DNA from 3 places in the Variovorax sp. GrIS 2.14 genome. Region 2 is predicted to be linked to each of the others. Evidence: predicted binding sites of a transcription regulator. Region 2 holds the regulator's gene; each other region holds the start of a gene.
What was found. Region 2 encodes sigma-54, which starts transcription at its own class of promoters, with help from an activator protein. Its sites were predicted from a motif close to TGGCANGNAANCTGCTTT; they were not measured.
Positions count from the first base shown of each region.

Region 1: a site for sigma-54 is predicted at 3,474-3,491, ahead of RCH10_RS00070 (6-hydroxynicotinate reductase). Genes of this name have one in related genera too.
Region 3: a site for sigma-54 is predicted at 6,120-6,137, ahead of RCH10_RS10300 (ammonium transporter). Genes of this name have one in related genera too.

Region 1 is NZ_JBJXIA010000001.1:13,573-21,493, forward strand. Features, by position in the region: gene RCH10_RS00055 (amino acid synthesis family protein) at 1-194, opposite strand, end outside; gene RCH10_RS00060 (amino acid synthesis family protein) at 235-876, opposite strand; gene RCH10_RS00065 (UPF0280 family protein) at 907-1,836, opposite strand; gene RCH10_RS00070 (6-hydroxynicotinate reductase) at 1,850-3,439, opposite strand; gene RCH10_RS00075 (ferredoxin--NADP reductase) at 3,712-4,485, shown strand; gene RCH10_RS00080 (TetR/AcrR family transcriptional regulator) at 4,485-5,240, shown strand; gene RCH10_RS00085 (amidohydrolase family protein) at 5,186-6,385, shown strand; gene RCH10_RS00090 (VOC family protein) at 6,431-6,910, opposite strand; gene RCH10_RS00095 (protein NO VEIN domain-containing protein) at 7,034-7,921, shown strand, end outside.
Region 2 is NZ_JBJXIA010000001.1:612,449-620,369, forward strand. Features, by position in the region: gene argS (arginine--tRNA ligase) at 1-341, shown strand, start outside; gene RCH10_RS02890 (SPOR domain-containing protein) at 356-1,108, shown strand; gene RCH10_RS02895 (thiol:disulfide interchange protein DsbA/DsbL) at 1,272-1,913, shown strand; gene lptA (lipopolysaccharide transport periplasmic protein LptA) at 2,014-2,760, shown strand; gene lptB (LPS export ABC transporter ATP-binding protein) at 2,757-3,539, shown strand; gene RCH10_RS02910 (RNA polymerase factor sigma-54) at 3,550-5,163, shown strand; gene RCH10_RS02915 (ATP-binding protein) at 5,173-6,963, opposite strand; gene RCH10_RS02920 (class I SAM-dependent RNA methyltransferase) at 6,988-7,921, shown strand, end outside.
Region 3 is NZ_JBJXIA010000005.1:65,461-73,381, forward strand. Features, by position in the region: gene RCH10_RS10275 (rod shape-determining protein) at 1-493, shown strand, start outside; gene mreC (rod shape-determining protein MreC) at 624-1,616, shown strand; gene mreD (rod shape-determining protein MreD) at 1,613-2,134, shown strand; gene mrdA (penicillin-binding protein 2) at 2,207-4,177, shown strand; gene RCH10_RS10295 (Dyp-type peroxidase) at 4,212-5,666, opposite strand; gene RCH10_RS10300 (ammonium transporter) at 6,174-7,409, shown strand; gene RCH10_RS10305 (hypothetical protein) at 7,424-7,729, shown strand; gene RCH10_RS10310 (GMC family oxidoreductase) at 7,737-7,921, opposite strand, start outside.

The DNA of each region.
Region 1 (7,921 bases), 600 kb from region 2:
TTTTGCCCGAGCAGTGCGCCGAGTTCTTCACCGATGGCGATCAGCGCGTCGAGGTTCTCGCTGTAGCGGCCGGCGTACGGGTTCTCGATGACAGCGATGGCGACGGCACGGCGCGTCGGCGGATCGATGGTCTGGCCCATTTCCTTGCGGACTTCATCCACCTGGACGACGAGTTTTCTGATGTTGGCGCTCATGAATTTTTCCTTGTCTTTGTATGCTTCGTGGGTGCCGCGTTCATCGCAAACCATCCCATTTGCTGATGTCATTGGCGAGCAGTCCACCCACACGTGCATGGATGCGGTAGCCCGTGCTCATCGCCAGGATGAAGACAATTTCGTCCGCAGCCGGCGCACCAGGCACGCGGACTTCGATCGCATCGAACTGGCCGCGCACGTAGCTGGCATTGATGTTGGTCAGCGGCACGTCGAGTGCGGCGCCGGGCGGGCCGACTTTCTTGGTCGACGGCACGATCGACAGAGCATTGGCAGGTTGGCCGGCCTTGGCTTCCGCCTTGCCAGCGGTATATGCAGCGCGGTCGCCCTTCCAGCCGAGCAGCTCGCGCATCGCATAGCCGCCGGGCACATGCCACAGCGCACCGTGCTCCAGCTCGCCGGCAGCGCCGACGATGGCGCCCTTGCCATACGTGGCGATCTGGTCGAGGGGCACGTCCATCGCGGCATGCAGCCGGTGCGCCATGTCGACCCCAACCGGATCGAGCAAGGCCATCATCGGCAGGATGTCGGGCTCGTAGCGGCCGGCGAATGGATTGGTCATCACCACGCCGACGGCGCCACGCACCAACGGCGTCTCGGCGCGCGGCCCGAACTCGTGGTGGATGTGCTCGACATGGGTGAAGACGCGACGGATATCGATCATTGCGATCATTGAAAGTTGCCTTGCTTTTCGTTAAGCAAATACTGAACCAATTGCAGACATCGCGACGCGCCCGACGGGCTGCGCGACACGCAGTGCGTCCGAGCATAAGGGCTCGACGACGCGCCATTGCTTCTGGCAAACCAGCACAGCGGCATGGATGCGGCCGGCCGCTTGCAGCGCCTGCGCGCAGGCTGCTCCCGCGTCCAGCGCACGCCGCACCTGCACGGAACCCAGCGTCGCGACATCGACCGTCACAGGGATGTCACCGAGGTCGCTGTCGTCCTTGCATTCGCTGGCCGGTTTGCGTCGAATGCCCACGTCGTCGACATCGACGGCGTTGGCGATCACCGTTGCCGCCGCATCGGCCTCGGCTGCGGTGGCCGCCAGCACGGTGACGCTGTCCGCGATGCCGAGCGACAAGCTGCGGCCGCGCCAGCCGCTGGTCGCGACACCGCGCACCGGCACGTCGGCAGTGATGTCGAATTGGCCGTCGGTCAGGAGCGGGCCGGCGCCGCGCCAATCGAAGGTCCCGATGTCCGCCAGCAGGCCGATGCGCACCTGCGCGCCCGGCGCGAGGTGCAGCGCGATGTCACCGCCATTGTTGATCCAGGCACGTTCGATGCCGGCGCGCAGGTAGCAGGCAACGAGCTCTTGCGCGACCGAGCCGGCGACGGCCGCCATCGGGGTAATGAAGCCAGCACTGAAGGGTGCGCAGGCCGACCACATGCGACGTGCGATGGGGCCGCGCAGCGTGCGCGTCGCTTGCACTGTTTGAATCGGTCGACGCAGTTCGCGCAGCTCGCCCACCAGTTCGTCGAGCACGCAGGCGAAGCGCTGCCAGGCGGCCTCATGCGCCGCGGCAACGACCGCTGCATCGCCATGTGCCTCGGCAATGACGTCGATGGGCCCGTGGCTGAAATGCCAGCGGTCCGCGTCGAGCCGGTTGCGTTGTGCCGTCATTTTCGGCAGTGCCTTAACCCAGCATGGGCGGTTGACCCAGTGGCCACGGATTGGCCTCGTCGATCGTCAGCCACTGGCGCGCGAGCGGGGCGCCATCGTCTTGCCAGGCCCCGCGCGCGAGCGCCTGCTCCAGCGAAAAGATGCTGTCCATGTGGCCACCGAGGGCGGCGTAGTCGTCGCGCCGCATGCTGAACTCGATCGGCGCCACGATGGCCGGCGTCGGCACGGTGCCGAAACTGTTGTCGGGCATGCGCATGACATCCGCCATGACCGTGATGCCGCCGCCGGGCCATACATAGGCCGGCGCGCCGCCGCAGGTCACGTTGACCAGCGCCTGCTTGATGGCACGCGTCAGCAGCACCGGGTTTTCCGTGACGCCGGCGCGCAGGCTGCCGCCGGCGCCGCCGAGAAACAACACCGTGCACAGCGATGGTTCGCAGTTCTCGCCGATGCGCTCGACGATGCGGCGCACCTCGGACGGCATCGGCTGCTCGACGGGCCGCAGCGCGTCGTCCAGCACGTACCACTGCGCGTGCTCGCCGGTGGTCGATGTCATCAGCAGTCGCAGGCCGGGCTTGGCCACACCCTCTTCCCAGCCTTCGATGATGGACAGCGGATCGTCGATGTCGGTTCCGCCCCAGCCATTGCCCGGATTGGCCACCTGAAAGTAACGGCCGGGCGTCGACTTGCGGCCGCGCATCTGCACCCCCGACTTCGGCATATCGAGGCATTTGCCGGCCTGGTGTTCGGTGAGCACCCCGGTAATGTGGTCGTCCACCACCACCACCTCGTCGGCCACGCTGGCGAACTGGCGCGCGAAGATGCCGACGGCTGCCGAGCCGCAACCGACACGCATGCGCTGCTCTTCGACGCCGTTGACGATCGGTGCCTTGCCGGCCTGGATCACCATGCTGGCGCCGCCGTCGATGGTGCATTCGACCGGCTTCTTGTTGCCGAGCAACTGCATCACCTCGACCGTCATACGGCCTTCTTTCTTGCTGCCGCCAGTCAGGTGATGCACACCCCCGAGCGACAGCATCTGCGAACCGTACTCCGCCGTGGTGACGTGCCCCACGACTTCGCCTCGGTAGCGCACGTTGGCCTGCTCGGCGCCCAGAAAACGATCGGTGTCGATCTTCACCTTCAGGCTGCAGTAGCTGAAGATGCCTTCGGTCACGACGGTGATCATGTCCACGCCGCGCGCCTTCGACGCCACGATAAAGGGCGCTGGTTTGTAGTCGGGGTACGTCGTCGACGAGCCGACGCCGGTAACGAAGACTTCGTCGGAATGCAGCAGGTCGCCGTTCCAGTCGGGGTCGATGCCATCGGCGGTCTCTGCTGCCGGTCGGTCGAAGGGCACGAGTGCGGGCGAGGCGCTCGACAGCTCACGACGCAGCAGCACCACGGGATCGACGCGCACCAGTACGCCGTCGCGGTTGGCGTACCGATCGCAGGCGCCGGTGCGGCCATCGGAGATCTGACACAGCACGGGACAGGCGTTGCACTCGATCTTGGCCGGCTTGGCGACGGCGCTGTCTTCGCGGCTGGCCGGCACCGGCATGTCCATGCCGGGCAATCCGTCTGTCTTGGTGTGTTCGGTCATCGTGGCGATCTCGTGAGGATTCTTCTGGACGCGGCTTGCGAATTGCGTGCAACAAACGTGCCGACGGCCGCGCTTGTCGGGCGTCTGACATTTGTGTAGCATTCCCTACACTTTCATGTGGCGTTCACTACATTCACGGTCAATGTAGCAAACGGGCCCGAGGCTTGCAATGGTGTTTTCGAGCGGCGTTTCCAAAGCGGGTTCGCAAGGCTTTTGGCAACCTAGGACAATCGGATGACCGACTTCTGTTCACAACCAACATCGAATCCCGTATGAGTGCATTCAGCGAAGAACGTGTCCTTACCGTCCACCACTGGACCGACCGGCTGTTCACCTTCACCACCACGCGCGATCCTTCCCTGCGCTTCTCGAACGGCCACTTCACCATGATCGGCCTCAAGGTGAACAACAAGCCGTTGTTGCGCGCCTACAGCATCGTGAGCCCCAACTACGAAGAGCATCTGGAGTTCCTGAGCATCAAGGTCGAAGACGGCCCTCTCACCTCGAAGCTGCAGCATATCCAGCCGGGCGACACCATCATCGTGGGTCGCAAGCCCACGGGCACGCTGCTGATCGACTACACGCTGCCCGGCAAGCGGCTCTATCTGTTCGGCACCGGCACCGGCCTCGCACCGTTCATGAGCATCATCCGCGACCCGGAAACGTACGAGAAGTTCGAGAAGGTCATCCTGGTGCACGGCGTGCGCCAGATCGACGAGCTGGCGTACCACGACCTGGTGACCGACCATTTGCCCAAGCACGAAATCCTGGGCGAGATGATCGAAAAGCAGTTGCTCTACTACCCGACCGTGACGCGTGAAGAGTTTCGCAACATGGGCCGCATCACCGAGCTCATCGAAAGCAACAAGCTGACCGACGACCTGGGCCTGCCGCCAATCAACGCCTCAGAAGACCGCGTCATGCTGTGCGGCAGCCCCGGCCTGCTGGTCGATCTAAAGCACATGCTCGAAGCGAAGGGTTTCAAAGAAGGAAATACTTCGACGCCCGGCGACTTCGTCATCGAACGCGCCTTCGCTGAAAAATAATGGAGCGCAAGGCCGCCGCCAAGCCCACACGCCGCACCGGCGTGCGCGAGGCTGCGGCGCAGGCCACGCGCGATTCGATCTTGAAGGCCGCCACCAAGGTCTTCGCCAAGTACGGCTACGACGGCGGCAGTGTCGAGAAAATCTCGAAAGCCGCCAAGTCGTTCGACCGGATGATCTATTACTACTTCGGCAGCAAAGAGGGCCTCTTCATCGCGGTGCTCGAAGGCATCTATCGGCGCATGGACGAGGCAGAGGCCTCGATCGAACTCGATGCCACGCGACCGGTCGAGTCGCTCACCGCGGTGATCCGCTTCGTGCTCGGCTACTACCGCAAGAACCCCGAGTTCGTCACGCTGCTCAACACCGAAAACCTGCACAAGGGCCGGCACATCGCCAAGTCGCTGCGGGCGCGCGAGTACTCCTCGCAGGCCATCGCCATCATCCAGCAGTTGCTCACCAGTGGCGTGGCGCAAGGGCTCTTTCGTGCCGACGTCGCCGCCCGCGATCTGTATCTGCTGATCGCATCGACCGGCTACTTCTATACGTCGAACCGACACACGCTCACGGCGTTTCTGGGCGAGCCGCTCGAAACGCCCGAAGCGGTGTCGCACTGGGAAGACTTCGTCATCGAGACCGTGCTGCGCACGGTCGATGCCGGCGTCCCCGATGAACAAACAACAGTCCCCCACGAGGTCAAGAAATGGCAGAAATCGCAACCGGCGGCAAGTCGGGCAAAGTCGTCATCCAGAACATAGGCCTGCTACTTTCGGGCGACATCGACAAGCCCATTCTCAATGCCGACACCATCGTGGTGAACGACGGTTTGATCGTCGCGGTCGGCAAGTACAAGGACCTGGACGTCGAGGGTGCCAAGACCGTCATCGACTGCCACCAGACCACCGTGGCGCCCGGTCTCATCGACAGCCACGTGCACCCGGTGTTCGGCGACTGGACGCCGCGCCAGAGCCAGCTCGGCTGGATCGAGTCGAGCATGAACGGCGGCGTGACGACCATGATCTCGGCCGGGGAAGTGCACTTGCCAGGTCGGCCGAAGGACATCGTCGGATTGAAGGCGCTCGCCATCACGGCGCAACGCGCGTTCGACAACTTTCGCCCGGCCGGCGTGAAGGTGCTGGCCGGTGCGCCGGTCATCGAAAAAGGCATGGTCGAGAGCGACTTCAAGGAACTGGCCGAAGCCGGCGTCGGCCTGCTGGGCGAAGTGGGACTGGGCACGGTCAAGGCCGGCTACGAAGCCAAGGAGATGGTCGCGTGGGCCCGCAAGTACGGCATCCAGAGCACCATCCACACGGGCGGCCCTTCGGTGCCGGGCTCGGGCTACATCGACAAGGACGTGGTGCTCGAAGCCGACGCTGACATCATCGGCCACATCAACGGCGGCCACACCTCGCTGCCCGAAGCGCATGTGTGCGAGCTCTGTGAGAAGAGTTCGCGCGCCATTGAGATCGTGCACAACGGCAACGAGAAAACCGCCATTGCGGCGGCCCGCGCCGCCATTGAACTCAAGTGCCCGCACCGCGTCATCCTCGGCACCGACGGGCCGGCTGGCTCGGGTGTGCAACCGCTCGGCATTCTGCGCATGGTCTCGTTCATTTCTGCCTTCGCCAACATCCCTGCGGAGCAGGTGTTCTGCTTTGCGACCGGCAACACGGCGCGCATCCGCAATCTGAACAGTGGCCTGATAGAGGTCGGCCGCGATGCCGACTTCGTGTTCATGGACCGGGCGCAGCATTCGCCCGCGTCGGGCCTGCTGGAGAGCGTGCAGATCGGCGACATTCCCGGCGTCGGCATGGTGATGATCGACGGCATCGTGCGTTGCGGCCGGAGTCGCAATACACCGCCTGCGACCGAGGTGCCGACGGTAGTTTCCGGCGCGCACTGAGCGCCACCAGCGCCCCGCGTTGTCGGGCATCGGCCCGGCGACCGTTCAGCCCCGCCGTGCCGCCTCGATCGCAACGACGTCGATCTTCTTCATGGTCATCATCGCGTCGAACACGCGCTTGGCCGCCGTGCGATCGGGGTCCGCGATGGCAGCCATCAGTACGCGCGGCGTGATCTGCCAGGACAGGCCCCATTGGTCCTTGCACCATCCGCACTCGCTTTCCTGACCGCCGTTGCCGACGATCGCATTCCACAAGCGATCGGTCTCGGCTTGGTCGTCGGTCGCGATCTGGAACGAGAACGCCTCGCTGTGCTTGAAATGCGGGCCCCCGTTCAGACCGATGCAGGGGATGCTCGCAACGGTGAACTCGACCAGCATCACATCGCCCTGCTTGCCATCGGGATAGTCGCCCGGTGCATGGTGGACGGCGCCCACAGCGCTGTCAGGGAACGTCTTGGCGTAGAAGGTGGCGGCGTCCAACGCGGTGCCGTCGTACCAAATACAAATCGTGTTTTTAGGGGTCATTTCGTATCTCCTGAAAATTGAGCGAAGCCGAACCCGAAACGAATTCTGCGCGAGCCACCCGACAATGGCCAGAGCGCTTCGCGGCATACTTGAGACGGTCACAACCCGCAGATTCCCTCCCGCATGGAAAAAGAAGTCGAACCCGCCGTCCTGGCCCTCATCAACGAAAAGCGCCTCACCGGCGAAAAGCGCACGCCTGTCGAAATCATCGCCCGCATGGGCGTGTTCGAAGCGCGCGACAAAGCGGGCGACCACGCCTGGCTGGCGACCGGCGACAACGTGATCGCCACCGTCTGGGCGGAGCTGGTCAGCATCTCCGGCGATGGGCGCTGGTTCTATCTCGAGTCGCTGGATGCGCAGCGCCGGCTGGACGGCGGGGAGCGAAGCGCCCAGCAGATTCAGCGCGCCAAAGACCGTCTGACTTTGCTCAAGCGGTCGCTCGACGCGGGCCAAGGCGTGCGGGCCGTATTGCAGACGAACCGCATCGAGATTGCCGACCTGGAAACGGACAAGGCGGCCAAAGTCTCGACACGTGTCCCGGACGAGCAGGAATGGCACGTCGCTTCGTGGGATGCCGACCTGAAGGTCGCAGTGCTGGTGCGCGGCGCGCGCGGCTGGCTGCCCACCGACGAAGACATGCAGGCCGCACGTGCGCGGGGCGGCGTTCCGGTGCCGCCGCCGGAAGTCGTGGTGGTCGTCGCCTCCCGCGAAGAGCTGCAGACGGCCGCGCTGGAGTATCTGACGCGCCACTTCGCGGGCTACGGATACAAGCCTGAGAACGTGGTCGGCCAGAACCTCGGCTACGACATCGAGGTGAAGGACAAGAAGGGCGCCACGTTGCTCAAGCTCGCGGTGAAAGGCACAGCGGCGGGGATGGCCAGCTTTCAGCTCTCGGCGCAAGAGCGCGCGTGCGCCAAGACGACAGACCAATGGCGCCTGGTCGTCGTCACCGATGTCCCCGGCCCGGCGGCGGCGCACAAGCTCTACAAGCCCACCGAAATCGACAGCGCG
Region 2 (7,921 bases):
CGCGCATCTGCTCGGTGCTGACTTCATGGGGTGGTGACGAGGCCTCGCTGAAAGCGGTCGACGTGTCACCGCTCGACAGCCCGGCGGCCCAGGCCCTGATGTTGCTGCTCGCCAAGTACCCCGACATGCTGAGCGCCGCTGCCAAGGATTTCGCGCCGCACGACGTCACTTTCTACCTGCGCGAACTGGCCGCGAGCTACCACAGCTACTACGACGCCGAGCGCATTCTGGTCGACGACGAAGCCGTCAAGAAAGCCCGTTTGGCGCTGGTCGCCGCCACTGCGCAGGTGCTGCACAATGGCCTCGCAATTCTTGGCGTCAGTGCGCCACGCAAGATGTGATTCCGAACCTCAAAATGAAATCAAGTACACGCTCAGTTCAGCGCGGCAACATCGTCATCGGGCTGATCATCGGCCTGGTGCTCGGGCTCGGCGTGGCGCTGGGCATCGCGGTCTACGTGACCAAGGTGCCGATCCCGTTCATGAGCAAGAACCAGCGCGGCGGTGCCGAGCAGGACGAAGCCGAAGCCCGCAAGAACCGCGACTGGGACCCGAACGGCCCACTCGCAGGCAAGGCCGGTGCCGTCAAGCCGCAGCCGCCTTCGGTGACCGCACCTGCGACGGTCGGCCCGCTCAATGCGCCTTCGACCGGCCCGGTTCCGGTCGTGGTCGCGCCCGGTGCGTCCACGACCCCTGCTGCGCCGCGCCCGCGCACGGCACCGGTGCCAGCCGAAGCCAACGCACTGCCGCCGTCGAGCGATCCGTTGGGCGACTTGGCGCGCTCAAGATCCGGCAACAACCCGACCGCCGGCGGCACCATTGCCAGCGTGGCGCCTTCGACGGCTGCTGCTGCCAACGCCAGTGGCGCAGACCCGTTCCTCTACTTCGTGCAGGCCGGCGCCTTTCGCACCACCGACGACGCCGAAGCGCAGCGCGCCAAGTTGTCGCTGATGGGTGTCGAGGCCAAAGTCACCGAGCGCGAGCAAGCCGGTCGCACCGTGTACCGCGTGCGCGCCGGCCCGTTCAACAAGAAGGACGATGCCGACCACTTGAAAGATCGCCTCGATGGCGGCGGCTTCGATTCCGCACTGGTGCGGGTGCAGCGTTGAGTGCGGTCCGCCGTGGAGCGTTGAGTTTTGGAACGTTGACTTTTCTTTACTCGCCGCGGCGTGACGCACTGCGTCTCTGCCGCGTTGAATCAACCGGGCGCGGAACTCCGCGCGGCACTTCTGGCTCTTTCAGCCGAACAGGAGCACCTCTTTGATGAAACACATGAACCGTCGTGACTTTTCTCTGGCCGCCACATCCCTCGGGTTGATGTCCGCCGCTTCTCTCTCGCATGCCCAGGTTCAGCCCAAGGCCGGCAAGGACTACATCGACTTGAGCCCCCGCGTCCCGGTCGATGCGCCGGCCGGCAAGGTGGAGGTCATCGAGTTCTTTTCTTACAACTGTCCGCATTGCAATGCGTTCGAGCCCGAGCTCGAAGCCTGGGTCAAAACGTTGCCGAAAGACGCCGCGTTCCGTCGCGTTCCCGTGCCGTTCGTCGGCAACGACGTCGAGCCTAAGCAGCGCCTGTATTACGCGCTCGATGCCATGGGCAAGCTCGACGAATACACGATGAAGGTCTTCAATGCGATCCACACCCAACGCCAGAACGTGAACGGCGACGCGGCCATCATTGCGTGGGCCGAAAAGAACGGCCTCGACAAAGTCAAGTTCACGGAGGCGTTCACCTCGTTCGGCGTGGTGAGCAAGGCCAAGCGGGCGACGCAAATCACCGAGCAGTACAAGGTGGCCGGTGTGCCTGCTCTTGGCGTGGCAGGGCGGTTTTACGTCGACGGCGAGCTCGCCGGCAACATGACCAAGTCGCTGCAGGTCGCCAACTACCTGATCACCGAAGCGCGCAAAGGTTGAAGCTGTCACACGCGTTTTTTGAGAAGCCCGCTTCGGCGGGCTTTTTCGTCAAGGTCGTGTCAGTTGGCCGCATACAATGCGCAGCAAGTTTCGTGCCTCTATGACCCTGCGCTCAAAATCCCCCCTTCGCTCCTTTCGTTCTGCTTTCGCGATCACCTTTGGTGCATTGCTCGCCTTGGCACTCGGCACCGGCCTGCCGGCGCATGCCGAAAAGGCCGACCGACTGAAGCCGATGAACATCGAGTCGGACGCGCTGCGTTACGACGACCTGAAGCAAACCAGCGTTTTCACCGGCAAGGTGTTCGTCACCAAGGGCACGATCGTGATTCGCGGCGCCCGCATCGACGTGCGCCAGGACCCCGAGGGCTACCAATACGGCGTGGTCACGCCCGAGCCGGGCAAGCTGGCTTACTACAAGCAAAAACGCGACGCCCCGGGCGACGAGTGGACAGAGGGTGAAGCTGATCGCATCGAATACGACAGCCGCGCCGACAACGTCAAGTTCATCGGCCATGCCGTGATGCGGCGGCTGATCGGCACCAAGGTCAACGACGAAACCACCGGCCCGCTGATCGTCTACGACCAGAGCAACGACACCTTCACGGTCAACGGTTCGACCTTGCCGCCGGACGCCAGCGTCGCGGCCGGTGCTTCGGGTGGTCGCGTCAGGGCGGTGCTCACGCCGCGCGCTCCGGCGTCGGCAGCCGGTGGCGCCAAAGCGGCTCCGCCTGCGGCCGGTCCGGGCTCGGGTTCCAGTGCCGCGCCGGCCACGACGGTGCCCGCCACCCCCGCTGCAGGCTCCGGCCTGCGCCAGAGCACCACGCTCGGCGGAGAACCGCGCAAGTGATCGAAAACGCAGACGCGATCGACGTCGGCAGCCGCCTCGAAGCGCGCGGCCTCAAAAAGACCTATGGCAGCCGAACGGTCGTCAAGGATGTGTCGCTCGGCGTGCAAAAGGGCGAGGTGGTCGGGCTGCTCGGCCCGAACGGCGCCGGAAAAACGACCTCGTTCTACATGATCGTCGGACTGGTTCGCGCCGATGCGGGCGAGATCACCATCGACGGCGAGCCTATCGCGCACATGCCGATCCACAAGCGCGCGCGCATGGGTCTGAGCTACCTGCCGCAGGAAGCGTCGATTTTTCGCAAGCTCACCGTTGAAGAGAACGTGCGGGCCGTGCTCGAGCTGCAGCTAGACACCGACGAGTCCGGCAGGTCGGTCCCGATATCGAAGGCACGGATGGAAGAGCGGCTGAGCGAGCTGCTGAACGACCTGCGCGTCGAACATTTGCGCAACTCGCCGGCGTTGTCGCTGTCGGGCGGCGAGCGGCGGCGGGTCGAAATCGCCCGTGCGCTCGCCACGCAGCCGCGCTTCATCCTGCTGGATGAACCCTTCGCCGGCATCGACCCGATTGCCGTTATCGAAATCCAGCGAATCATCAGTTTTCTCAAAGAGCGCGGCATCGGCGTGCTGATCACCGACCACAACGTGCGTGAAACGCTGGGCATCTGCGATCACGCTTTCATCATCAGCGACGGGCAAGTGCTGGCACAGGGCACGCCTTCGGAGATCGTCGACAACGCCGAGGTACGACGCGTCTACCTCGGCGAACACTTCCGGATGTAGAGCGCGCAGGATGAAGCAAGGCCTGTCGCTGCGCGTATCGCAGCACCTCGCGCTCACGCCGCAACTGCAGCAGTCGATCCGACTTTTGCAGTTGTCCACGCTCGAGTTGAGCCAGGAAGTCGAGCAGATGCTCGACGACAACCCGTTCCTGGAGCGCACGGCCGAAGAAGCCGCACGCGAAGAGTTCGGCATCGACGTGTCCGACGCGCCAGCGCCGCGCGAAGAGCACGACAGCGACCGCCAGAGCGAGAGCGACGGCGAGTTCGCGCCCAGCGCGCTGGCGACCAGTGCCGACGGCGCGAGCACCACCACGACCGCCAGCGAGACCGAAGCGCCGGCCGCCGAGATGTCCGACCAGGAGCCCGACTGGGGCGGCGACGGCACGGTCGAGATGACGCCGGACGATGGGGAATGGGGCGGCGAGGCGCCGGCCAGCAGCAACAACCTCGGCCCGAACGACGGCAGCGAGCGCACCGACGCCACCGAGCTCGCGCGCAGCCAGGAGTCGCTGCAATCCTTCCTGCACCGACAGGCACTGAGCCTGCGGCTGAACGAAAACGACCAGGCCGCACTGCGTTTTTTGATCGAATCGTTGAATGACGATGGCTACCTCGAAGACTCGTTGCCAGCGCTGGCATCGGGCCTCGCGGGCGATGACAACGACCAGTTCGACGGTCTCGTCCACCACTTCCAGGTGGCGCTCGGCCTGCTGCAAAGCCTGGAGCCGGTCGGCGTCGGCGCACGCGATCTCGGCGAATGCCTGGCGATCCAGCTGAAGGCGCTCGCCCATGAGAACGAGACGGCCGAAGAAAAGCAGATCCGCAAGACTGCGATCCTGATCTGCAAGCAGCCGATGGAGCTGCTCGCGCGGCGCGACTTCAAACGTCTGGCCACGCTCACACGCAGCAACGAAGAAGAAGTGCGCAGCGCGCTGCAGGCGATCGCCAAGCTGGAGCCCAAGCCGGGCCGCCGCTTCGTCGATGTCGAGCGCAACATCGTGGTGCCCGACGTGATCGTCACCCGCACCGGTCGTGGCGCGACGCTCAAGTTCCGCGTGATGCTCAACCCCGACGTGATGCCGCGTCTGCGCGTGCACGACATCTACGCCGGCGCGCTCAAGGCGCACAAGGGCGAGGGCAGCCAGGCGCTGTCGCAGCGGCTGCAGGAGGCGCGCTGGTTCATCAAGAACATCCAGCAACGCTTCGACACCATCCTGCGGGTGAGCAACGCCATCGTCGAGCGGCAGAAAAGCTTCTTCGTGCACGGAGAACTCGCCATGCGCCCGTTGGTGCTGCGTGAGATCGCCGACGAGCTGGGCTTGCACGAGTCGACCATCAGCCGCGTGACCACGGCCAAGTACATGTCGACGCCTTACGGCACGGTCGAGCTCAAGTACTTCTTCGGTTCGGCGCTCGGAACCGAGACCGGCGGCAATGCATCCAGCACGGCAGTGCGAGCGCTCATCAAGCAACTCGTGAGCGCGGAGAGCATCAAGAAGCCGCTGTCGGACAGCCAGATTTCCGACATGCTGAAAGAGCAGGGGATCGAATGTGCGCGGCGCACCGTCGCCAAGTACCGCGAAGCGCTGCGCATCGCACCGGCGAATCTGCGCAAGGCGCTGTAAGGCTTCGGTTTACCGCCGCGCCTGCAACAAAATCCCGCGCAGCTCCGCCGGCTGCACCGGCTTGCGCAACGCATGCCAGCCACGCTCGCGGGCCAGGTGCAGCGTCGCTTCATCGATATCGGCCGAGATCAGCGCGATCGTGAGCGACGGCTTTTGCAGTTGCAGGCGTCGTGCCAGGTCGATACCGTCGAGCTTGCCCGGCAAGCGGATGTCGCACAGCGCGACGTCGATGGCCTGCAGGTCGGCGAGCGCCAGCGCCTCGGCCGCGCTCTCGTAGATGCGTGGCAGCGCCTGCCATTGGCGCAGCAGGGCCGCGAGGCTGTCGGCCACCACGGCGTTGTCTTCGACCACCAGCACCGCCAAGCCGGGCGCCAGCGGCATGGCGTCGAGCGCTGCGGTGCTGGTCGCCGCCGCGGTCGCGGCGCGTGCCGTGCGGTCGGGGTGCGCATCGCGAGGGGCCGATGGCAGCGTGAAGCCGAACACCGAGCCGCGTCCCGGCAGCGACCGCAGCGTGATCTGGACCCCCAGCCGCATCGCCAGGCGCCGCACGATGGCCAGCCCTAGGCCGTGCCCACGCTGTAGATTGCGCTCCACGTTCCCGACCTGCTCGAAGTCGCCGAACACCCGCTCCTGCGCTTCGCAAGCGATGCCGATGCCGCTGTCGCGCACCTCGATGCGCCAGCCGCCCGGCCGGCGCCGACAGGCCAGCAACACGCGGCCATTGGGTGCGAACTTGACAGCGTTGTCGACCAGATTGGCGACGATGCGGCGCAGCGCCACCGTGTCGGTCCACACGATGGCTTCGGCCGGGCAACGCACCCGCACCCGGCCGCTGCCTGCCTGCCGTGCGAACTCGTTCAGCAGCGGTGCGAGGGCGACCGCGGTCAACGTGAACGGGTCGGCAGCGGCCTCGATGCGACCGATTTCGAGCAGCTGGTTGGTCAAGCCTTCGAGCGCCTGCTGTGCCCGTGACAGCGCATCGACGGAGCCTTGCACCACGGCGGCGCTTTCGCCGGCGCGCAGTTGCTGCCGCAGCACTTCGGCCTGCAGGCCCATAGCCATCACCGGCTGCCGCAGGTCGTGGTTGGCGGCTGAAAAGAACCGGAGACGCTCGGCCTGCGCCTGTTCCGACGCGCGCAGGCCAGCCAGCGCCTGCACGCGCAGCGCGCTCTCGTTGTGGCGCAGGCTGATGTTTTCTTCGAGCTGGCGCGAGCGCTCCGACACCAGGTTCCACACCATCGCAAGCAGGCCGATGCCGAGGACCGCCGCCGTCACCATCACCGGCTGGCCGTAGGTGAGGCTCATCACGATCATCGGCACCAGCAGCAGCGAGATCGCCAGTTGCATCGCGGGCGTGTGATACGACACCGAGAACGCCGACGACAGGGTCATCGCCATGATGACGACGGCCAGCAGCAGTTGCACCACCGGGTCGGTCGGACTGAACAACAGTACGCCTGCCGCACCGTGCGCGGCCTCGTGTACTGCGATGCGAAAGGTGTGCAGGCGGAGCGCAGGCTGCAGGTTCTCGGGCGTCAGCGAGCTGGGCAGCACTTGCGGAAAAAAGCCGCGCCATGCGGTGCTGGCGGCGATCATGGTGATCCAGATAAGCGCGTGCGATACCGAATACTGCCAGGCGAAGAGGGCTGCAACGCCGCAGTCCAGCAGGAACTGCACGGCCAGCATCGGTCCGGTGGGCTGGGCGCTTAGGCGCAGCACTTCGCACTGCACTGCAAAGCGCACGGCCGGCGACGGAGCGGCCTGTGATGAGGGCGACGCGGGGGCGGACGGGGAACTCATGAGCACGGCCACTATAGTGGGCGGGTGAACGATCTCTCTCTCTTTTTGCCTTGCGCCGCCGGCGTCGAGGAACTCCTGGCGCAGGAAGTCCATGCGCTGACCGGCCGTGTCGGCCAAGACCTGCTGACGCTGCGCGGCGGCGTGCGGGTCCGGGCCGAGTGGCGCGACGCCCTCAAGCTCAACCTGCACAGCCGCCTGGCGCAACGCGTGCTCATCGAATTGGCGCATGCGCCGTACCGCAGCGAGAACGATCTCTACGCCATTGCCAGTGGCGTGGCGTGGGAGATCTGGTTCACGCCGAAGCAGACTTTCAAGATCGAGACCACTGCGCAGCACAGCCCGCTGCAGAGCCTGAACTTCGCGACGCTGCGCATCAAGGACGCGATCGCCGACCGCTTTCGCGCCAAAGCCGGCGGCGTGCGGCCGAGCATCGAAACGCAGTGGCCCGACTGCCGCGTCTTCGCGCATCTGACCACCGACGACTGCACGCTCTACATCGACACCAGCGGCGAGCCGCTCTTCAAGCGCGGCTGGCGACAAGACACCGGAGATGCGCCGCTGAAGGAGACGCTGGCCGCGGCCATGCTGGCCGCCAGCGGCTGGTGGAACCCCGAAACGGGCGAGGTCGCAACCCAACCCTTGTACGACCCCTGCTGCGGCAGCGGCACGATCGCCATCGAGGCGGCGCAGATCCAGTCGGGCATTCCGGCGGGCTGGTTGCGGTCGTTCGGCTTCGAGAAATTGCTGGCGTTTCAGCCGCACGTGTGGGCGGCGATCAAGGCCGCGGCTGAAGAGGCCGGCGCTTCGCACGAGCCGGGGCCGGCCAACATCTTCGGCTCCGACGTGGCGCACCGGATGGTCGATTTCGCCGAGCGCAATGCCGAGCGCGCGGGCGTGGCCGACCGCATCGAGTTCCGTGGCGGTGACGCGTTGCAGCGTATGCCGCCAGTTGACGTTG
Region 3 (7,921 bases), on a different contig from region 2:
CAAAGGCAGCGTCCGCGTCGGTGGCGACCGCTTCGACGAGGCCATCATCAATTACATCCGCCGCAACTACGGCATGCTGATCGGCGAGCCGACGGCCGAAGTCATCAAGAAGACCATCGGGTCGGCCTTCCCGGGCTCCGAAGTCAAGGAGATGGAAGTCAAGGGCCGCAACCTGTCCGAAGGCGTGCCGCGCAGCTTCACCATCAGCAGCAACGAAGTGCTGGAAGCGCTGACCGATCCGCTCAACAACATCGTTTCGGCCGTTAAGAACGCGTTGGAACAGACCCCGCCCGAACTGGGCGCTGACATCGCCGAGCGCGGCATGATGTTGACCGGTGGTGGTGCGCTGCTGCGCGATCTTGATCGCCTGCTCGCCGAGGAAACCGGTCTGCCTGTGCTCGTCGCCGAAGACCCGTTGACTTGCGTGGTGCGCGGTTGCGGCATCGCCCTGGAACGCATGGACCGTCTTGGAAGCATCTTCACGTCGGAGTGAGGTTGCTCGCGCCCAGGTCGCGCGCAGTTCGTGTCGCGCTCCCACCCCCGGCCGGGGACGCTGCCAGCGTCCCGGCAAAGCCGGCTCCACGGCAGCCCTGAAACAAGCCACTCGTGTGGCATAAAGCGCCATGCCGCTCGGTACCCTTGACCGCACCGCCCCGCCCCTCTTCAACCAGGGGCCGTCGGCACTCAGCAAGCTGGTCTTTTTCAGCGCGCTAGCGCTGTTCCTGATGGTGGCCGATGCCCGGTTCCACATCGTGCAACCGCTGCGCGCGGCCATCGGTGCCGTGCTGTATCCGGTGCAGTGGCTGGCACTGAAACCGGTGCAGGCGATGGTCGGCGGCGGTCGTTACCTCGAAGATCTGCAAACGGCGCAGAGCGGCGAATCCGATGCGCGCAAGGCGCTGGCGGTGCAGTCCGAGCGCGCCAGCCAGTCCGACACCCTGTTGCAAGAAAACTCGCGGCTGCGGTCGTTGCTCGAACTGCGCGCGAGCACGCCGACGCCATCGCGTGCGGCCGAGGTTCTCTATGACGCAGCCGACCCTTACACCCGCAAAGTCGTGATCGACCAGGGCATGACGCACGGCATTGCCGCGGGCTCGCCGGTCATCGACGAGCACGGGGTGCTGGGTCAGGTCACGCAGGTGCAGCCCTTCACCAGCGAGATCACGCTGGTGATCGATCGCGACCTGGCGATTCCGGTACAAAACACCCGCACCGGCGCGCGCAGCGTGGCGTTTGGCGATGCCAATGCGCACGGCGGCGGGCTCGAGCTGCGCTTCATGGCCGCGAACTCGGACTTGCAAGAGGGCGATCTGCTGTCGACCAGCGGCGTCGACGGCGTCTATCCGGCGGGCTTGCCGGTCGCGAAGATCGACCGTATCGAGCGCCGCGCCGACTCCGCTTTCGCGCGCATCCATTGCCTGCCACTGGCCCATGTGAGCTCGCCGCGCTATGTGCTGGTGCTGGCGCCGACCGGTGCCAACACGCCGCCAAAGCCGGCACCGTCCGCCGCGCCAGCGGCTGCGGCGGCCGCAAAGAAAAAGGCCGACAAGGCAGCGGAAAAAGCAGCTGAGAAGAAGCCCGCCGCCAAGCCGAAACCCAAGGAGCGCCAACCATGATCATGCGACCCGGCCAGCAGCAGTTGCTGCTCCCCCTCAGTCCGCTTTTCATGTGGACCAGCCTGTTCGTGGCGCTGCTGCTCAACATGATCCCGATCGGACGCGCGGCGTGGACGCCCGACCTGCTGGCGCTGGCCATCGTCTTCTGGAGCGTGCACCAGCCGACCCGCATCGGCATCGGCGTCGCGTTCGCTTTCGGCCTGGTGATGGACGTGCATCAATCGGCGATGCTCGGCCAGCATGCGTTGTCGTACACCACGCTGGGCTACTTCGCGATCGCGATTCATCGGCGGCTGCTCTGGTATCCGGTGGCCTCGCAGGCGCTGCAAGTGCTGCCGCTCTTCGCGCTGTCGCACGTCATCGAACTGGCCATTCGCATGATCGGTGGCGGCGTGTTCCCCGGGTGGAACCTGCTGGTGTCGCCGGTCATCGAAACCATCCTCTGGCCGTTGGCGAGCCTGCTGTTGCTGGCACCCCAGCGTCGCACGCCCGAGCCCGACGCCAACCGTCCGCTGTGAGCAACGCTCGGGCCTGTTCGATCTGCCTTCGATTTGCCCTGACGCGGCATCCCGCCTAAGCTCGTTTGCCCCATGACTGAAATACTCAACGTCGCTGCCGAGGTCGCGCGCTTCAAGCGCCGCGTCATCGTCACCGGGCTCGCGGTGCTGGTGGCCTTCGGCCTGCTGTGCATGCGGCTCGTGTACCTGCAAGTCGTGCGGCACGAAGACCTGGCCGAACAGGCTGAAAATAACCGCACGGCCGTTGTGCCGGTGGTGCCCAACCGGGGCCTCATCCTCGACCGCAACGGCATCATCCTGGCGTCGAACTACTCGGCCTACACCCTGGAGATCACGCCGTCGAAGGCTGTCGATGTCGATGCGACCATCGATGGCCTGGCCGAGGTGGTCGATGTCACGCCGCGCGACCGACGCCGCTTCAAGCGCCTGCGCGAAGACTCGCGCAGCTTCGATTCGGTGCCTATTCGCACACGCCTTAGCGACGAAGAAGTGGCGCGATTCGCGGCACAGCGCTATCGCTTTCCGGGTGTCGAGATCAAGGCACGGCTCTTTCGCAACTACCCCAACGGCGAGATCGCGAGCCATGTGCTCGGCTATATCGGCCGCATCAACCAGACCGAAAAAGCGGCGATGGAAGATTGGGAAGACGAGGACTTCGCCAACTACAAAGGCACCGAATACATCGGCAAGCTCGGCGTCGAGCAAAGCTACGAGAAAGAGCTGCACGGCCTGACGGGCGTCGAGCAAATGGAAACCTCGGCTGGTGGTCGCGCCGTGCGGCGACTGGCGGGCCATCCGGCGACGCCAGGCAACACCGTCATGCTGGCGCTCGACATCAAGCTGCAGAAGATGGTCGAAGACATGTTCGGTGACCGGCGCGGCGCGCTGGTGGCGATCGACCCCAAGACCGGCGAAGTTCTGGCCTTCGTCAGCAAGCCGACCTTCGACCCCAACCTGTTCGTCGAAGGCATCGACACCGAGAGCTGGAAAGAACTGAGCGAGTCGCTCGACAAGCCGCTGCTGAACCGTGCGCTGCGCGGCACCTACCCGCCCGGCTCGACCTACAAGCCCTTCATGGCACTGGCCGCCCTGCAGACCGGCAAGCGCGGGCCGAATGTGATCGTGAACGACCCCGGCTACTACAACTTTGCCGGGCACCGCTTCGGCAGCCCCGAGGGCAACCTGGGCGGCGTCGACATGCGGCGCGCCATCCAGCTGTCGAGCAACATCTATTTCTATTCGCTCGCCAACGAGATGGGCGTCGACCTGATTCACGACTTCATGAAGCCGCTCGGCTTCGGGCAGATCACCGGCATCGATCTGAGTGGCGAATTGCGCGGCGTGCTGCCGAGTCAGGAGTGGAAGCGCAACGCCTACAAGCGGCCCGAGGCCAAGAAGTGGTACGCCGGTGAAACGATTTCGCTCGGTATCGGCCAGGGCTACAACAGCTTCACGATGCTGCAGCTGGCGCAGGCCACCTCGATCGTTGCCGAAGGCGGTATCAAGCACCAGCCGCATCTCGTGCTGGGTACGCGTGACACGGTCACCGGCCAGATGACGTCGGTAGTGCAGCCGCCGGCCATCAACCTCGGCTTCAGCGCTGCCAACGTGTCGGTGGTGCGCGACGGATTGATGGCAGTGATCTCGGCCGGTACGGCGCGCAGTGTGTTCGCCGGCGCAGGCTACGTTGCAGCAGGCAAGACCGGCACCGCGCAGGCCGTGACGCAGGCACAAAACACGAAGTACAACGCCAAGTCCCTCGAAGAGCACCAGCGCGACCACGCTTTGTTCATGGCGTTCGCGCCGGCCAATGACCCGAAAATCGCGGTGGCGGTGGTGGTCGAAAACGCAGGTTGGGGCGCCGGTGCCGCAGCCCCCATCGCGCGCCGGGTGTTCGACTACTGGTTGATGGACCAGTACCCGAGCGAAGCCGACATGGAAGCCATCAAGACCGGCAAGGCAGCGGCGCCTATGGGCAAGCCACGCGTCGCCAGCGAAGTCGCCTGGCCGACTGTGGCCGCGACGCCGGCGACTGCGCCCTGATCCACGGCTCCCTGACACGCACCCAGACGACCGCCTAGAGATTTTTCAGGAAGGTCAGGCTGGGCGAAAAGAAGTACTCGCCGCCTTTCATCTTCACGAAACCTGCGAACGGCGCATTGTTGGCAAAGCCTTCCGCTGTGTCGTCCCAGGTCTTGGGCAGCTTTTGGTCGCCCGGATTGTTGGGCCCTTGGCCGATGACCGGATCGATGCCGTGCGGGCTGCCGGGCTGCAGCGGAAACTGCGTGAGGTTGACCCAGGTTTGCTGGGTGAATTTGAACTGGTCGCCAATCTTGTGGTTGTAGGCCATGAAAAGGAGGCCCACGCCACCTGTCGGCAACGAGGGCGCCACGTCGGCGGTGAACTCGGCCAGGCTGCCGGAGTCGGGCAGCTCCGACGGATGCACATCGCGTCTGACGTCTTCGTACGGAATGCCGCGTCGCGCCATCAGGTGCATGCGTTCGAGCGCCGGCGTCTCGGCGTTGCCGCTGCCGCGCGGGTTGGTCTTGCGGATGTGGCCATGAAACGGGCAACGCGTGCCGGCATCGCCGTCGTAGTTGAAGTTATTCGGTGGATCGTCGTCCCGTGCGTCTTTGGAGAGCGTCACTGGCGTGCCGTCTTCGAAGCGGCCGACGATCATCGCGCCGGCGAGTTCGCGGTCCTCGCCTTCGAGCTCGAGCACGTCCGCAATCTCCTGCTCTCGCGTCTTGAATCCGCGCACGTCCTGTTCGAGTTTGCGGAACACGAAGAAGCTGCCGAAGGAGAACGTGTCGGTCACGCCGGGGTCGTCGACCAGCGCCAGCTTGAGCGGAAAGCCCGGGTCCCAGCGCGACGAGCCTGTGGCGGAGGTCTCGGCGTCGATGTCTTCCTGCAGCATCAGGGGCTGGCTGCGGCCGTCGACATAGCCGAAGTTCTCGATGCCGTCGCCGCGCGCGTTTTTCAAGGCCCGACCATGCTGGACGTGGACGATGGTGCCGCCCGCGTCTTCGATGAGCTCTTTGACCTTTGCGGCCAGTGCGGCCGTCTTGCCCTCCGTTTCGTCGGCTGCGAGCACCATGCCATGGATATCGCTCTGGAACGGCGTTTCCCAAGCGGTGACGGCCGGGTCGGCAAGCGCTGAAATGCTGTTGGCAGCCTTCATGCCGCCGCGGAAATCTGTGTCGGTCGGGGCGCTCGCGGCAAGGCCAAGTGCCTGGTAGCCGGTAAAGCTCAGCGCCAGGTGCACGAACGGACCGCCGCCGTCGCACTTCTTGCTCGCCTTGAATTTTTCCGCGTCGAGCAATTGCCGATGGGCGCTGACGACATGAAAGTTCGCGAGGTCGCGCAACATGCGTTTCGAGTCTTTTGCTGCCGGGCCGAACTTGAAGAAGATATCGGCAGTCGACTCTCGCCCGTGGCCCTTGAGGATGTTGCCCTGCAGGGCCTGCAGCAACTTGAGCTCGTCCGAGTCGGCCTTTTTCCAGGCGAGCGGTTTGGTCAGATGAATCGGCATGACGAAATCTCCTGTGAGTGGGGGATTTCAGTCTAGGAAGCCGTCTTGCCGTCCACATCCGCCGGATGGTGGAATCATCGCCGCGGCCTCGGCGGCAGATGGTCTAGCACCGTCGGAAAGTTAGAAGGCCGTTTGTTGGTGAGTGCTGACCATCTGGCCAGGACCTGCGGTAGCTATATGCCGCCATGCAAGCGTCTGTGAAGCGCGCAAAAAAAAGCGCCGACCAGCGGCGCTTCGAAAAGGTATTCAGGCATCTCGAATGGGTGCCTTGAATATTTATTGTTTAACAGTCGGAAGCTTTGTCTCCTCAGACCCTCGACAGCCGGGACGTGCCCGCTTGCGAGTGGCGAGACTTTAGGTTGTCGCACCGAGGTAGTGCATTAGGAGTAACCCGCTCTAAAGCGTGCGCGGCGTCACGTTGGCGACGTGAGTTTGTTTCTGGAAGTTAACAAATGGCACGACTCGTGCAGGCAAAGAGCGTCCCAAATTCCCGATTGGCTCTTTCCGATGGCACTGGTTCCCCAAGCGTCCCTCAATGGCGCCGACACCGCCTGGCTTATGACATCGACCGCGCTGGTCCTGCTCATGACGCTGCCCGGCATCGCGCTTTTCTATGCGGGCATGGTGCGGCGCAAGAGCGTGCTGAACACGATGGCCAGTGTGCTGGTCGTCGCCGCCGCCGTGTCGATCACCTGGTTTGCGATGGGCTACTCGCTGGCGTTTACTGCGTGCTCGTCATGGCTCGGCGGCACGAGCCGCTTCTGGTTTGCCGGCTTCGACTATCTGAAAGAAGCGGGCACCGTTGCGGTGAGCCATGTCGCGCCGAATGTCCCCGAGTCGGTGTATGCGATGTTCCAGCTGACCTTCGCCATCATCACCTGTGCGCTCGTCGTTGGCTCGTTCGTGGAGCGCATGCGGCTGTCGGCGGTGCTCTGGTTCGCCCTGCTCTGGAGCGTCCTCGTCTATGCGCCGATCGCGCACTGGGTCTGGGAGCCGGGTGGCTGGCTCGCCCAAATGGGGGTGCTCGACTTCGCCGGCGGCTCGGTGGTGCACGTGAACGCGGGCGTGGCGGGCCTGGTGTGTGCCTATGCGGTCGGCCCGCGCCGCGGCTACGGGCGCGAGTCTTTCGAGCCCTACAGCCTGGCGTTGACGATGGTCGGTGCCGGCCTGTTGTGGGTGGGCTGGTTCGGATTCAACGCTGGTTCTGCCGTGGCGGCCGATGGCCGAGCCGGGCTTGCGATGCTGGTGACGCACCTTGCCGCAGCGGCGGGCGCGCTGAGCTGGATGATCGGCGAGTGGACGACACGGCGCAGCCCGTCGTTACTAGGCTTGTGTTCTGGCCTGGTGGCAGGCCTGGTGGCGATCACGCCGGCTGCGGGCTTCGTGACGCCGCCCGCAGCAGTGGCCATCGGTCTGATCGCCGGGCTGGCCTGCTACTGGGGTGCAACCGCGCTCAAGCGCGTGCTCCGGGCCGACGATTCGCTCGACGTCTTCGGCGTGCATGGCATCGGTGGCATCGTCGGCGCGCTGTTGACGGGGGTCTTCGCAGACAGCCGCATCTCCGGCGGAACCGGCCACGTGGGCGTACAGGCGCTTGCCATCGGCGCGGTCGCGCTTTACAGCGCCATCGGCACGGGGCTGGTGCTGCTGGTGGTCCACATCGTGGTCGGCCTGCGCGTCAGCGACGAGACCGAAGCGGTGGGCCTCGACCTCGGCCAGCAGCGCGAGCGCATCGGCACCTGAAGGATCACAACGACATGACCGAAGAGGATCGCATAGCCGCAGCGGCCCGACTGCACGTGGCGCTGCGCCGGAAGACCGGCCGCGTGACCGACACAGAGTGGATGTCCGTCAACGTCGAGTACGCGACAGCGATAGTGCGCATTGCGCGGGCGCACGCCACGGCGACGAGCGATCTCGATCTGGCGGCCATCGCCACGGGGCTCGAATTTGCGATGGCGCCGCTGGCGCTCGAAGCACGGGTGAAGGCGGCGGCTGCGAAGGCCGGGCTGGCGCCGGTGATCTCGAAAGGCGCCCCGCGCTATGTGGGTGGATTGCGGTGAGCCCCAGCTAAATTGCGGCGCTCCTCGACTTGGCGCCGGCCACGGCCTCTTCGTGCATCCAGCCTGCGGCCTTCTCCGCCATCATCAGCGTCGGGCTGTTGGTGTTGCCGCTGGTGATCGTGGGCATGGCACTGGCGTCGACCACCCGCAGGCCATGGATCAAATTGCCGCGCCCATCGCGCACGCGCATGC